4 regions of the Aurantivibrio plasticivorans genome follow, and region 4 is predicted to be linked to each of the others. Evidence: predicted binding sites of a transcription regulator. Region 4 holds the regulator's gene; each other region holds the start of a gene.
What was found. Region 4 encodes sigma-54, which starts transcription at its own class of promoters, with help from an activator protein. Its sites were predicted from a motif close to TGGCACANNNNTTGCNNT; they were not measured.

Region 1: a site for sigma-54 is predicted at 1,466-1,483, ahead of nifL (nitrogen fixation negative regulator NifL). Genes of this name have one in related genera too.
Region 2: a site for sigma-54 is predicted at 2,104-2,121, ahead of ACZ5NB_RS06600 (pilin). Genes of this name have one in related genera too.
Region 3: a site for sigma-54 is predicted at 1,571-1,588, ahead of ACZ5NB_RS10170 (type IV pili methyl-accepting chemotaxis transducer N-terminal domain-containing protein). Genes of this name have one in related genera too.

Annotation. Positions count from the first base shown of each region.
Region 1 is NZ_AP036020.1:3,676,776-3,679,921, forward strand. Features, by position in the region: gene nifL (nitrogen fixation negative regulator NifL) at 1-1,204, opposite strand, end outside; gene rsxA (electron transport complex subunit RsxA) at 1,812-2,384, shown strand; gene ACZ5NB_RS16415 (RnfABCDGE type electron transport complex subunit B) at 2,415-2,945, shown strand; gene rsxC (electron transport complex subunit RsxC) at 2,949-3,146, shown strand, end outside.
Region 2 is NZ_AP036020.1:1,476,280-1,479,425, reverse strand. Features, by position in the region: gene ACZ5NB_RS06605 (tetratricopeptide repeat protein) at 1-1,438, opposite strand, end outside; gene ACZ5NB_RS06600 (pilin) at 1,608-2,036, opposite strand; gene pilB (type IV-A pilus assembly ATPase PilB) at 2,382-3,146, shown strand, end outside.
Region 3 is NZ_AP036020.1:2,253,561-2,256,706, forward strand. Features, by position in the region: gene ACZ5NB_RS10160 (winged helix-turn-helix transcriptional regulator) at 1-402, opposite strand, end outside; gene ACZ5NB_RS10165 (glutathione S-transferase family protein) at 582-1,208, shown strand; gene ACZ5NB_RS10170 (type IV pili methyl-accepting chemotaxis transducer N-terminal domain-containing protein) at 1,647-3,146, shown strand, end outside.
Region 4 is NZ_AP036020.1:2,765,552-2,768,697, forward strand. Features, by position in the region: gene lptB (LPS export ABC transporter ATP-binding protein) at 1-188, shown strand, start outside; gene ACZ5NB_RS12430 (RNA polymerase factor sigma-54) at 498-2,054, shown strand; gene hpf (ribosome hibernation-promoting factor, HPF/YfiA family) at 2,243-2,533, shown strand; gene ACZ5NB_RS12440 (PTS sugar transporter subunit IIA) at 2,560-3,021, shown strand; gene rapZ (RNase adapter RapZ) at 3,110-3,146, shown strand, end outside.

The sequences.
Region 1 (3,146 bases), 910 kb from region 4:
TAACCCCCGCTCGCAACAACGAATCAGTTGACAAAGACAGCACTTCTCTAATGATTTGATTGATATTAACCGGCTTTTTACTTTCATCAATCGGTGGAGGTAAAGACCCGATAAGGTTTTCAAGCGCTGATCGCCCGGCGTCCAGAGCCTCCTCAGCCGCAGATAGAACCAAGTCATCTTTATCCCCATTCGCCGCACGTCGCTGTAGCGTACTAACTGCTGCCGAGATTAAATTAACGGGGCCCTCTAATTGGTGAATGGCGCCGTTAACTGTTTCTCTCATACCATGAACGAGGTCCTCCTCCGCCATTAATGCTTTCAGAATGTTTAGTTGCATTAATTCCTGATTGCGTCGCAAATCTGTAATGTCATTAATCATCAACAACAGGTAGTGGGAGCTTTCTTGCTCAAAAAACACGTCGGCGCTTTCGCTATTAATATCGATGGTTGTACCGAAACAAGACAATCGCTTAGGATGTCCATCGCCTCGGTCAATCGTAATTTCCTTGCGATCGAATGCTAAACGGTCAGACTTCAATTTGCTTACCGCACCTTCAAGTTGCTTATCAAGCAACCCCACAAAGTCCACGGTTGAGCCCTTCTGAATGTATTCTCTAGAAAGACTATCAAAACTCGGATTCGACAATACCAGTCTGCCATCAAGCCCTAACAGAGCCATCGCCGCTGGCACAGAATTGACTACTGACTCAATCATCAGCTTTTGGTTTAAGACTCTTTGCTGAAGCTCATGAACATCAGTACCGTCTCGATGCATACCCAAGTAGAAGACGGTCGCTCCTTGATCATTTATAACCGGCGCAACCGTTAGCTCGGCAAGATACAGCGATTCATCCTTTCGTCTGTTAACTAGCATACCCGACCAGGGTTTTTGTTGCGCCAACCTCCCCCAAAGCGCTTGATAAACGATGCGAGGCGTAGTGTGATTGGACAGGATGGACTCGTTTTTCCCAATGACTTCGCTTTCTAAGTATCCTGTGACTTGAGTAAATTGGCGGTTCACATAGATGATATTCGCTTTCAAATCTGTGATAGATATAGCGACAGGGCAATGTTCAACGGCTTGAAAAAAAACTTCTTCTGAAAGGCTTTTTGCATGCAATGGACTACCTTCTGCGCCGAGAGCAGACGAATTTATGGCGACGGAGAGAGACGACGCCCCGGCTGTTGGTTTTGTTTTACTCATTGAATTCCTCACTAACTAATCGGCTAAGGTAGTGACTAGATCGCGTACCGCTTACTAGACATTACTATCACGCTCAATGCAAAGGAGCTGATTGATTGCCCCTTTTGGTCTCTCCCAAAACACCAGAGCAAAACTCTAGGTTTTTGCCTTTTTTTAGTTCTAAACTTTTCTTAAAACATCAAGGCTTTATTCCAGACAATTTATGTAAACTATTGATAACGTTTACACTGACAAGCATGTTGTTAGATGTTTGATTACGAAATTGCAAGATGTATGCCTAGCGACAAAACCAACGTCAAACCACCAAAATGCTACAAAGACCAATGACTTAGTTGTCATCATTACGACAATGCGTTCGAATACACCACGTATTTTTTGTCGCAAACACTACAATTCATCATTATTATTGCGCACTTTTTGGGCGTAGCTATCTATTCTTAGATCATTTCCAATCTCTCGCGTTTAAAAACTCCGTGGCACGGTTAATGCAAATTACTCCATTAGATGGTTGGCGTAGGGAAATTTGTTGCAGACGGAACAAAGTCTATTGCCAATATATTCCCGTGAAACACTATTAAATTTTGTATCTATGGTCGCGAGATGAGTCATGGAGTATCTAACGCTACTTGGCAGCACTGTTTTAGTTAACAATATTGTCCTCGCTAAATTTCTAGGGCTTTGTCCGTTAATGGGCGTCTCTAATAAATTGAGTTCTGCAATCGGAATGAGTCTAGCCACAGCGTTCGTCTTAACCCTATCTGCTTTTTGTGGATGGTTCATTGAAAATATTATATTGGTTCCACTGAACATCGAATTTCTGCGCATTCTTTCATTTATTTTGGTGATCGCTGCAATTGTGCAGTTTACCGAGTTACTCGTTCGCAAATTCAGTCCACTGCTACATCGATCTTTAGGCATTTTTCTTCCTCTTATTACTACTAACTGTGCCGTTCTAGGCGTGGCTTTGCTGAACGTTCGTGAATCTTATAGTTTGCTAGAAAGTTTGGTGTACGGATTTGGCTCTGCTTTAGGCTTTTGTTTAGTAATGATTATTTTTGCGGGTTTACGCGAGCGATTAGCGCTCGCTGATGTCCCGGAAACTTTTGAAGGCACGCCTGTAGGTTTAGTAACAGCAGGTGTCTTGTCTCTCGTGTTTATGGGCTTTAGTGGCATGCTTTAACGCTGCGCGCTACGAACAATGTGAGGAATTATGATGTTCACATCTACCATTGTTTTATCTTTACTTGGAGTTGGTCTCGGCGGTTTGTTAGGCCTAGCTGCAAAGGTTTTTTCTGTTGGTGAAGAAAACCCCCTGGTTGAAGACATTGAAGGAATGTTACCAGGGAGCAACTGCGGTCAATGTGGCTTCCCCGGTTGTAAGCCAGCGGCCGAAGCGATTGTTGATGGTAGTGCAGACCTAACCTGTTGCCCTCCCGGTGGTAAAGCGTTGGTTAGTAGCCTGGCAGAACACCTTGGAATGGACCCAAGCACAATCGGCGAACCGGCAGCCCCAAGCCTTGCTTATATCAAGGAATCCTTGTGCACTGGTTGTACCCGATGTTTCAAGGTTTGCCCAACCGATGCCATTGTTGGCGCCAACAAACAAATTCATTCTGTTATTGGCAGTGCCTGCACAGGCTGTGGAAAATGCAAAGACGCTTGCCCTGAAGACTGTATTTCCCTTGAGCCTGAAACTGTCGATCTCGATTCGTGGCATTGGCCAAAACCACAATGGGCTTAAGTAATGTTTAGATTTTCTCCCATTAAAGGTGGTATCCACCCTGACTCGCACAAAGATCACACGGCGAACCGTGACATCTTAACGAGCATGCCTATACCTGAGCGTTTGTACTTGCCGCTTTTTCAGCAGGCAGGTGCAAGTGCATTACCGGTAGTTGGCATAGGTGACCCCGTGTTAAAGGGACAACAAATCGCGGTTACC
Region 2 (3,146 bases), 1.3 Mb from region 4:
TATAACGACAGCTATATATTATTTTCCACATCCTAAGAGTCATATCGTTAGGAATACGGTCAATTGCCCTCTCAAGCGTTGCCATCGCTTTTTCATGCTGCCCTAAATCAAATAAAACCTGCGCCGCTTGCTGTTGGGCTCGCGAAGACATAGGCGCTTTTTGTGCCCATGACAATGCCAATGAAGGGTAATTGGACCATACAACAGCAGAAAAGTAACAGAAGCTGGCCAATATAACTACGCCAAACACACTAGAAATTGCAGCCCAGACCCGCGAAAAGTGGTTAAAAGCTAAATAACATAAAGGTAAAAATAGAAAAGCGGTCGCCAGATAATTTCTATGCTCAAAGTACAATTCTAATAGCACCACACTTGACTCAATTAAATGCGACACGTAAAAGAACAAAACTGAGAAGGCAAACAACGGCCACTCTTTTCTTTTAAGGGTCATAGTCGCTATTACTATAATATGAGCTAAAACTGCAACCGTGGTCGTCCAAGGGGAAAGTAACGATATAGACTTTGGATAATTATCTTGGTATAAACCAGAGGTATATAGCTTCGGTACGAACCAGTGGTATAAATATTCGAACAATATGCGAGTTTGAGTTAACAGGCGCTCATAGGGACTGAAACCTCGCGCACTATTTTCGACAAAGAATGCCCCTCCAAAACCAATTTTCACTAAATACCCTACCACTAGTAAACTTGGAAGCATTAAAAATACCAAATACCATAGTTTATTTAATGATCCAAAGACAGAGCGCTTACTAGATATCAGAGTAATTTCAATTAACCAAAGCATTAAGGGAAGGACTGCGCCGTTTTCCTTAGATAACACAGCCAGCAAGGTATTCGCGCCGACACTGAAGCTCATCAACAAATATCCGCGAACCCGAGACTCAAGCGCCAGCTGCCTTCCCCAGAGATAGCCTGCAACGCCCAAAAAACAGAATAGGGCCGAGAGCTGTGCCATTCGTTGCACAATATATAACGTCGTCGAGACTAAAAACGGGTGCAACAACCACAACGCTGCCGCAACTATAGCTAGCCAGTATGCGCGCACTGGCAAATTAGTAGGTAAACTTAGAACTCTTAACAACTGAACAGATATTACCGCCACCAAACTGCCATTTGCCAGGTGAATAAGTAAATTTGTGCGTTTGAATGGCCAAGCTTCCGTCGGCCAAGAAGAGCCGTCAATTAAAAATGATAAGAGTGATATCGGTCGCCCTGTTGGCCCCGCGCCCCCCCCAAAAACAAACGCTTTGAAGCTTTCCCAGTTTCGGATGCCACCTAAATCACCCAAGCGTGATAAACTACCGTAGTCATCAAAGAGAAACGGCCCTTGCAAACCCGGCCAATATACAAATGTAGCTAACAGCAGAACGCCAAACCATACGACCAGAACACTGTACCGGCTATTTAAAATACACAAACTGCTCTCCCTTTTGCCTCCCAATACGACAATTCCGACACAAACCATTGTGTTTCGAACTACGCATATACTGCGAGCTATCTTTAACACAAAACAATATTCAATAGACAAAAAAAAACCCGCTTGACGCGGGTTTTTTCTAGCTAGCTAAAGCTAACTATAATCGATATTAACGACAAGCTGAAGGCAGGTACTTATCTTCTAAAGTACCAGTATCACACGTCCACTCCAACGAGCCGCCAGTTGTAGTCGGAGATAATACCAGAGTAAATGTATCTACCGAAGCAGAAGCCTCACCACCCATAGTCGCAGTGATTACGCCATCTACCACACCAACTGTTGCAACATATTTACCGGTGACCTCAGCTGCTGCAGGAATACCTTCACTACCACTATCCGCTTCATCAAAATCACCGTCATCGGCATACACATCAGCAACTTGCACTTTAAGACCGCTAGCCAAGCTCATCGCTTCAGACACTTGTGAACGAGACACATAATCTTGGTAAGCTGGTAGTGCAACCGCAGCCAAAATACCGATAATCGCGATAACGATCATCAATTCAATCAATGTAAAACCTTTTTGTACTTGTTTCATCTTTATCTACTCCGATAGCGTTAAAAACCTGCTCACTCGATCGCCTCGCGTGAGAACTAATATGTTGTCAGCAAAAGGCAGGCCAACTTTTAAAAACCCTTAGACAAAGGCTTTCCCGAGGTATTGAAGTAAAAAATCAACGCTATACTGTGACAAATATTGTCAATAAGGGCTGATCCTGGTAACCATCGAGTGAGTTGCAGTGCAAACCACCACCAAATTGGTGTAGGCAAACATCGATAACTATTGACTAAACCTCTTATATATCATAGCGTTAGAGGAATATCCTAAAGTACTACTCTATACTGTAGTAAAGCTTCCCTAAATTAATCGGTCCCCATCTATATGAATGCGCCAAACATTGTAATAAGCGGCCTAGCGAGACGCCTCGTTAATGACGGGGTGATCGATGAGTCGACCGCGCAAGATATTCTGAAGCAATCGACTAAAAGCAAAGTTCCTTTTGCCATTCAGCTAGTCCAGTCAACTGACGTAAGCGCCATCCTAATAACCTCGGCAGCAGCTGATGAGTTTGGGTCGCCTGTTCTTGATATTGATACTCTCAACACTGATGCGATACCCGCAAACTTAGTAGACGACAAGCTGATTAGGAAACATCATGCGTTACCCTTGTTTAAAAGAGGCAACCGGCTCTTCCTTGGTGTTGCGGACCCAACTAACCTCCACGGGCTTGATGAAATAAAATTCAATACGGGAAAAAGTATTGAGCCGGTACTCATTGAGGCAGATAAGCTCCAAGCCGCCATTGAAGCGTACTTCAACAAGAAAGAAGAGACGATTGGTGACGCTCTTGGCGATCTAGATGACGATGCACTTGAAGACTTAGACATTCAAGCCGTTGACGAAGACTCAGATAAAGATGATGGCCAGGGGTCAGAGGCTGATGAGGCTCCTATTGTTAAGTTCATCAATAAAGTACTTCTGGACGCCATCAAGATGGGCGCATCGGACATTCACTTTGAACCATACGAGAAAAGTTACAGGGTGAGGTATCGCGCTGATGGCATATTGCAAGAAGTATCGAGGCCTCCTATCAATTTGGCAACACGGCTAGCCGCGCGCCTCAAAGTCATGTCTCAAATGGATATA
Region 3 (3,146 bases), 510 kb from region 4:
AAGAACATTTGCGACAAACTCTTCCTTCGTCCCCCCCAGCAATGACTCGATTTTGTCCGCCATCTTGGCATTCTCAGGCATATGTATCAGCGACCATTCACCAATAGCCATTAAGACATGTATCAGATCCCGCCCCTTTGGGGTTAGGAAATAGAGCTTTCGGCGCTTGCTATGAGGGTGCGTTACTTCATCAATAATTCCCTGCGCTTTCAGTTTTTGCAATCTGTCACTTAAGATATTGGTCGAAATACCTTCTTCGCCAGAAACAAACTCGCTGAACTCGTGACGCCCCAAGTAAAGCATGTCACGCACGATCAAAAGGCTCCAATGATCACCAATGACATCAAGCCCACATGCTATGGGACAACTTGTTCTTTGATTGTGCTCGATCTTACTTACCATGACGCTCGCTTACCTGGTATCACTCAAAACAAGCGCCTATTGTATCAGGCACATTGAATATGAATCAGCCCTTTAACTTGCATTATGCAAGTTAAAAAGATATAAATCGGCCTCCGAGGCTGAAACTGTAGCCTGCTAAGAACCAACAACTCTTTCACATTCCTAGGTGGATTCCAATAATGCTCACACTATATGGGTACCCAACATTTAACCCCTTGAAAACCGTTATCACCGCAGAAGAGCTAGGCCTCGATTACGATTACGTTCACATTAATTTGGCTAGACGCCAAAACCTAACGCCAGAACACCTAGAGAGGCACCCTTACGGCAAAGTGCCGGTTTTAATCGACGGAGACTTAACTTTATCGGAGAGCAATACAATATGCCGGTACCTTAGCCGAATCGCAGACTATAAGTTATATTCTCAAACACCGAGCGTAGCCGGAAAAATTGACGAAATCATTGACCTCGTGACACTGCAAGCGGGCAAATCTTTTTCTGAGTGTTTTTGGGAAGAAGTCATTGTTCCTCAACTCGGTAGTGAACCAAACCAAGATAAAATACAACTCGCTAAGGAAAACCTCAAAAAACAATTACCCTACCTCGATCAAGTGTTAGCAGCGCAAACTTTTTTAGCAGGGTCTGAATTTTCAATTGCCGATATCATCGCGTATAGCTATGTCGGCCTGATAGAGATCACCAGTGTCAATATCAACGAATACAAAAATCTATTACGCTGGTATCGTGAAATTAATTCACGAGAAGCCGTACAAAAAGCAAAACAACAATTGGCTAAAAAAAATTAGTCTGACATACGCTTTTTAAGATAGTAACCTTAATATACTCAGGGTTATGAACTAAAAATTGCGTCCCAACATTGTGCATAACGCCTGTTGTGCACAATGCATTTGTTAAATACGTCTCATTGACAAAGCAATTTTTGCGCAACATAAAAGCATTTTGCGCCAAACACCTAACAAAAAAGCGTCGCTATTTATCACCGCAACAAAGAAAACGAATCACTATGAAGCACTGCGCGCACCGCTGTGTAGCAGCCTATTTTTGGTAACAAAAGGGCTCGCGACTCTTTTTGTTACAACTGGTCATTAATTGTCCTTCCTTTCGGATTATTGTCATCGTTCTAACACTATTTGTCAGTTTTTTAACTTGGCATGTAATTCGCTTTAACTCGCCTCTGATTGTAAAAAGTACCCGATTTATTCGGACACCATCGAGGTCGTGTTATGAAACGATTTAATTTTGATTATGGAAAGTATCGCGGCATTCTTATTTCAGTCGCATTATTTTTACTTTTAGACGCCTCCGTACTGATCGTAAATTTCTATATGAGCTTTCAAATTTCTGAAGATGCTATCGGCGTGAACCTTGCCGGTCGACAACGGATGTTATCGCAGAGAATGACAAAGTCCCTTTTCATTATGCAAAGCGCCGATGAAAACTCTGACACCTACGAAAGCGCTTTTAACGAATTGCAGTCGAGTAAAAACTTGTTTGATGCAACATTTAATGCATTTTTGTATGGTGGCACAACAAAAGGGGCTAAAGGCGAGAGCCTTGTTCTTGCCCCTGTTGCAACAGAGGCTGCCATTAATGCGCTCAACAGCGCATCGGAACTATGGGGCCCTTATAAAGAACAAATCAATAATGTTATCGCAAGCCAAAAGGAAGGCATCAGCTTGGAGGAGCGCGCAAGCGTGCTAGCAAGCGCTATGACTATTGCCAGTGCTAACAACGTTTCTCTGCTCACATTGATGAATGACCTGACCGTTAGCTTGGAGCAAGTTGCCTCATCAAAAGCTAGCCGACTTCGACTTATCCAAACCATCGGTATCAGTTTAGCCATCGTGAATTTCCTGTTTATTATGATGCACTTTTTGCGACAATTAAGAGACAGTGACGCAGTACTGGAAAAAGCCCGAAAGGAAACCACCGAGATTTTAGATACGGTTAAAGAAGGCCTCTTCCTGGTGGATGAAAACTTGGATATTGGTCACCAACATTCAGCCATTCTATGTGAACTTTTTGGCACCGAAAAAATAGGCGGTCAATCACTCGATAGACTGCTCGAAAGTATCGTCAGTGGTAAACAGATCGATACAGCAAAAGATTTTATTAGCTTACTCTTTGACGACCGCGTCAAAGAAAATCTTATCGGCGACCTTAATCCCCTTCACGAGGTTGAGGTCAATCTAGCCAAAGACGATGGTGGGTTTATCACCAAATACCTGCAATTTAGTTTTGCAAGGGTATACCTAAACGACGGCAACATCTCCCACGTATTGGTAACCGTACAAGACATTACCGAACAAATTAAACTCGGGCAGGCACTCAAAGAGAGTCAGAAACACAATGAAACACAGCTGGAAATGATTACCACCCTCCTGCACTCGCAGCCAAGTATGCACAGAGAATTTATTCAAAACGCTCATGCTTGCTACAATCGAATCAACGATCTTTTACGCACAACGTCGAAAAGTAAAGGCCAATTACTAGAAAAGGCTCAGCGAATTTTTCGAGAGATTCACAATTTTAAAGGTGAAGCATCTGCGCTGAATTTTGACTATTTTGAAAATCAGGCTCACCTCATTGAAGACACACTGTCAGATATACAGCGCAACCCAAATGTTACAGGCAATGATTTTTTGAAAATCGCTGTACAGCTTGAGACTCTTATCAATTACACCTTCCAAGTTGAAGAACTGATGGGTAAATTGGCTCAATTT
Region 4 (3,146 bases):
TCACTCACCTAAAAGAACGCGGTATCGGCGTGCTCATTACCGATCACAATGTAAGAGAAACGCTCGATATTTGCGAGCGCGCTTTCATTGTTAGTGAAGGTCATATCATCGAGTCGGGTAGCCCCGAACAAGTTCTGAACAACCAGAAAGTTCGCAAAGTTTATCTGGGCGAACATTTTCGTCTATAGGCCTATCGACACGCCTCAAGTCAACGTCTAATTCGCTATTAACCGCGTTTTTTACAAACCAATTTTCATTAAATAAGCGATTTTTTGACCACAGGCATAAACATTGCTTGTCAAGATTGCCGCGTCGCGGTAGCCTGTCTACACTTAGTCAGGGGTTCCAAATTGGCACATCCTTTCTAGACAATTTAGCTGATGTAAATTAAGGGAAAGCCAAGTCTCACGGTTGAGCAACAAGATCTTGTCAACGCTCGCACTATCAAACCGAAGTTGTGCTTGGCAAGTTAAAGTGCAACGCAGTCGCCGTCATCTATGAAACAATCGCTTCAACTTAAGCTGGGCCAACAGCTCACAATGACACCGCAATTGCAGCAAGCAATTAAGCTTCTGCAACTGTCCACCTTGGATTTACAGCAAGAGATCCAAGATGCGCTAGATTCCAATCCAATGTTGGAGATATCTGAAGATGATTCAGGTTCGGATGGAGGCAGCGGTGATACTGATTCAAATTCGGAGAATACCAGCGAAGCAACCAGTACATCCGATGGCGACTCCGCCAATGACCCTCAAGACCTTTATAACAACGATAATTTCGAGAATAGCGCACCCAATTCAAGTGATGACTCGCAAGATTACCCTGAGTCAGACTGGAATAATGAAATCCCCAATGAACTTCCAGTCGATACCAGTTGGGACGATATCTACCAACCGTCAACAGGCCCTGTCGCTAGTGGCCCTGAAGACGAAGACTACGATTACGACTCCCGGCGTACTGTCACAGAGTCTCTATACGATCACCTAATGTGGCAGCTTAATTTGACGCCAATGTCTGATCGAGACCGCGTCATCGCCATGTCAATTCTTGATGCTGTTGAGCCGTCTGGTTTCCTTTCTCAAACCACCAATGAGATATTTCACGGTATCGAAGATAGCCTGGAAGAACTCGAAGAAGATGAAGTCAATGCCGTTTTACATCGACTGCAACAATTTGACCCACCCGGTGTTTGTGCTCACGACCTCCAAGAGTCCCTACTCATCCAGCTGAAACAGTTCGCTGAAGATACACCTTATTTAAAAGACGCCTTCGTCGTCGTCAAAGACCACCTAGCATTGCTCGGTAGTCGAGATTACAAACAATTAATGCGTAAAACAAAGCTCAAAGAAGCGGAACTACGCGATACGATTTTATTAATTCAAAGCTTAAACCCTCGCCCAGGTGAACAAATTAACGCTGGGGAAACCGAATATGTCGTACCGGATGTATTCGTCAGTAAAGAGGACGACCGGTGGGCAGTGAAGCTAAATCCTGATATCGCACCTAAGCTGCGTATCAACCCAGCCTATTCTGCATTGATTAAGCGAGCCGACAATAGTAGTGACAACACCTTCTTGAGAGATAATTTGCAGGAAGCGCGATGGTTTCTAAAAAGTTTGCATAGCCGTAACGAAACCTTGTTAAAAGTTGCCACCTGTATCGTAGAAAAGCAACGCGGTTTCTTAGACTATGGTCCAGAGGCGATGAAGCCACTAGTTCTTCACGACGTTGCTGAGGCGGTGGGGATGCATGAATCCACTATTTCCCGTGTGACAACGCAAAAGTATATGCACACGCCACAGGGGATATTTGAGCTAAAATATTTTTTCTCTAGTCATGTCAGTACCGACAGCGGCGGAGAATGCTCATCTACCGCTATCCGCGCTATAATTAAGAAACTGGTTGTTGCGGAAAATCCGAAAAAACCACTCAGTGATAGTAAAATTGCCGAACTATTGGCCGAGCAAGGTATTCAAGTAGCAAGACGCACTATAGCCAAGTATCGGGAGTCTCTAAACATTCCCGCTTCTAACGAACGCAAACGGCTTGTGTGAAAAGTATCCAGCGATTAACTCGACACATTTGTCGCGACCTTACTTCCGCTACAGTCATAGCGCCTACTTAGGCAAAGAGGCTTATATCCAACAGGAGTCAACGCCCCAAGTATGTAATGTGACCCGCAAAACAATCAATTATTGTCATATAACGGACAGAGTTCCCCTACACAATTAGGAGCTGCACTATGCAATTAAACATCAGTGGCCATCACCTCGATCTCACCGACTCCATTAAAGATTATGTCGCCAACAAACTCGACAAACTCAACCGACACAGCGACCAGATTACGTCGGTTAACGTTATCTTGTCAGTCGACAAGCTGGAGCAAAAAGCAGAAGCCACTGTACACGTTAGCGGTAAAGATTTTTTTGCGGATTCTAGCAATGAAGATTTATACGCTGCGATCGATCTTCTGTCAGACAAGCTTGACCGACAGCTCATTAAGCACAAAGAAAAGCAACGTAGCCATCGCTAGTCGTCTCGCGAGCAGTTAACCAACCTATGGACATTAGCAAGATACTCTCCCCCTCTCGCACTTGTTGCCACATTGCTGGTGGCAGCAAGAAGCGGGTTTTGGAAGAAACAGCAAAAAAAATCGCAGAAGACTACCCGGCACTCTCGTCGGATGAATTATTCAGAGAACTAGTGAATCGAGAGAGACTAGGCTCTACTGGTATTGGGCAAGGTATTGCAATACCGCATTGTCGGGTCAAAAACTTAGCCAATGCCGTGGGCGTCTTATTCACTCTCGATACGGCGATTGAATTTGAAGCAATTGATGATTCCCCAGTAGATATCGTGTTTGCGTTGCTGGTGCCCGACGAAGCGGAGAATCAGCACCTGCAAACCCTGTCTCTACTAGCGCAAGCGTTTAGTAATCCGTCTAATCTTAATATCATCAGGCGGGCCAATAGCGATGAATCTTTATTCAAATGTGCCACCGAAGTATTTAACGATATCTAACGAAATAAATAATCGGTATCGATAACCGGGCCAGCGCCTTTTGAGCAAACTCTAAGGCTCAACCTAATGGAGCTAAAAGGTTTCAATTATGCGTTTGATTGTCATTAGCGGCCATTCCGGCTCAG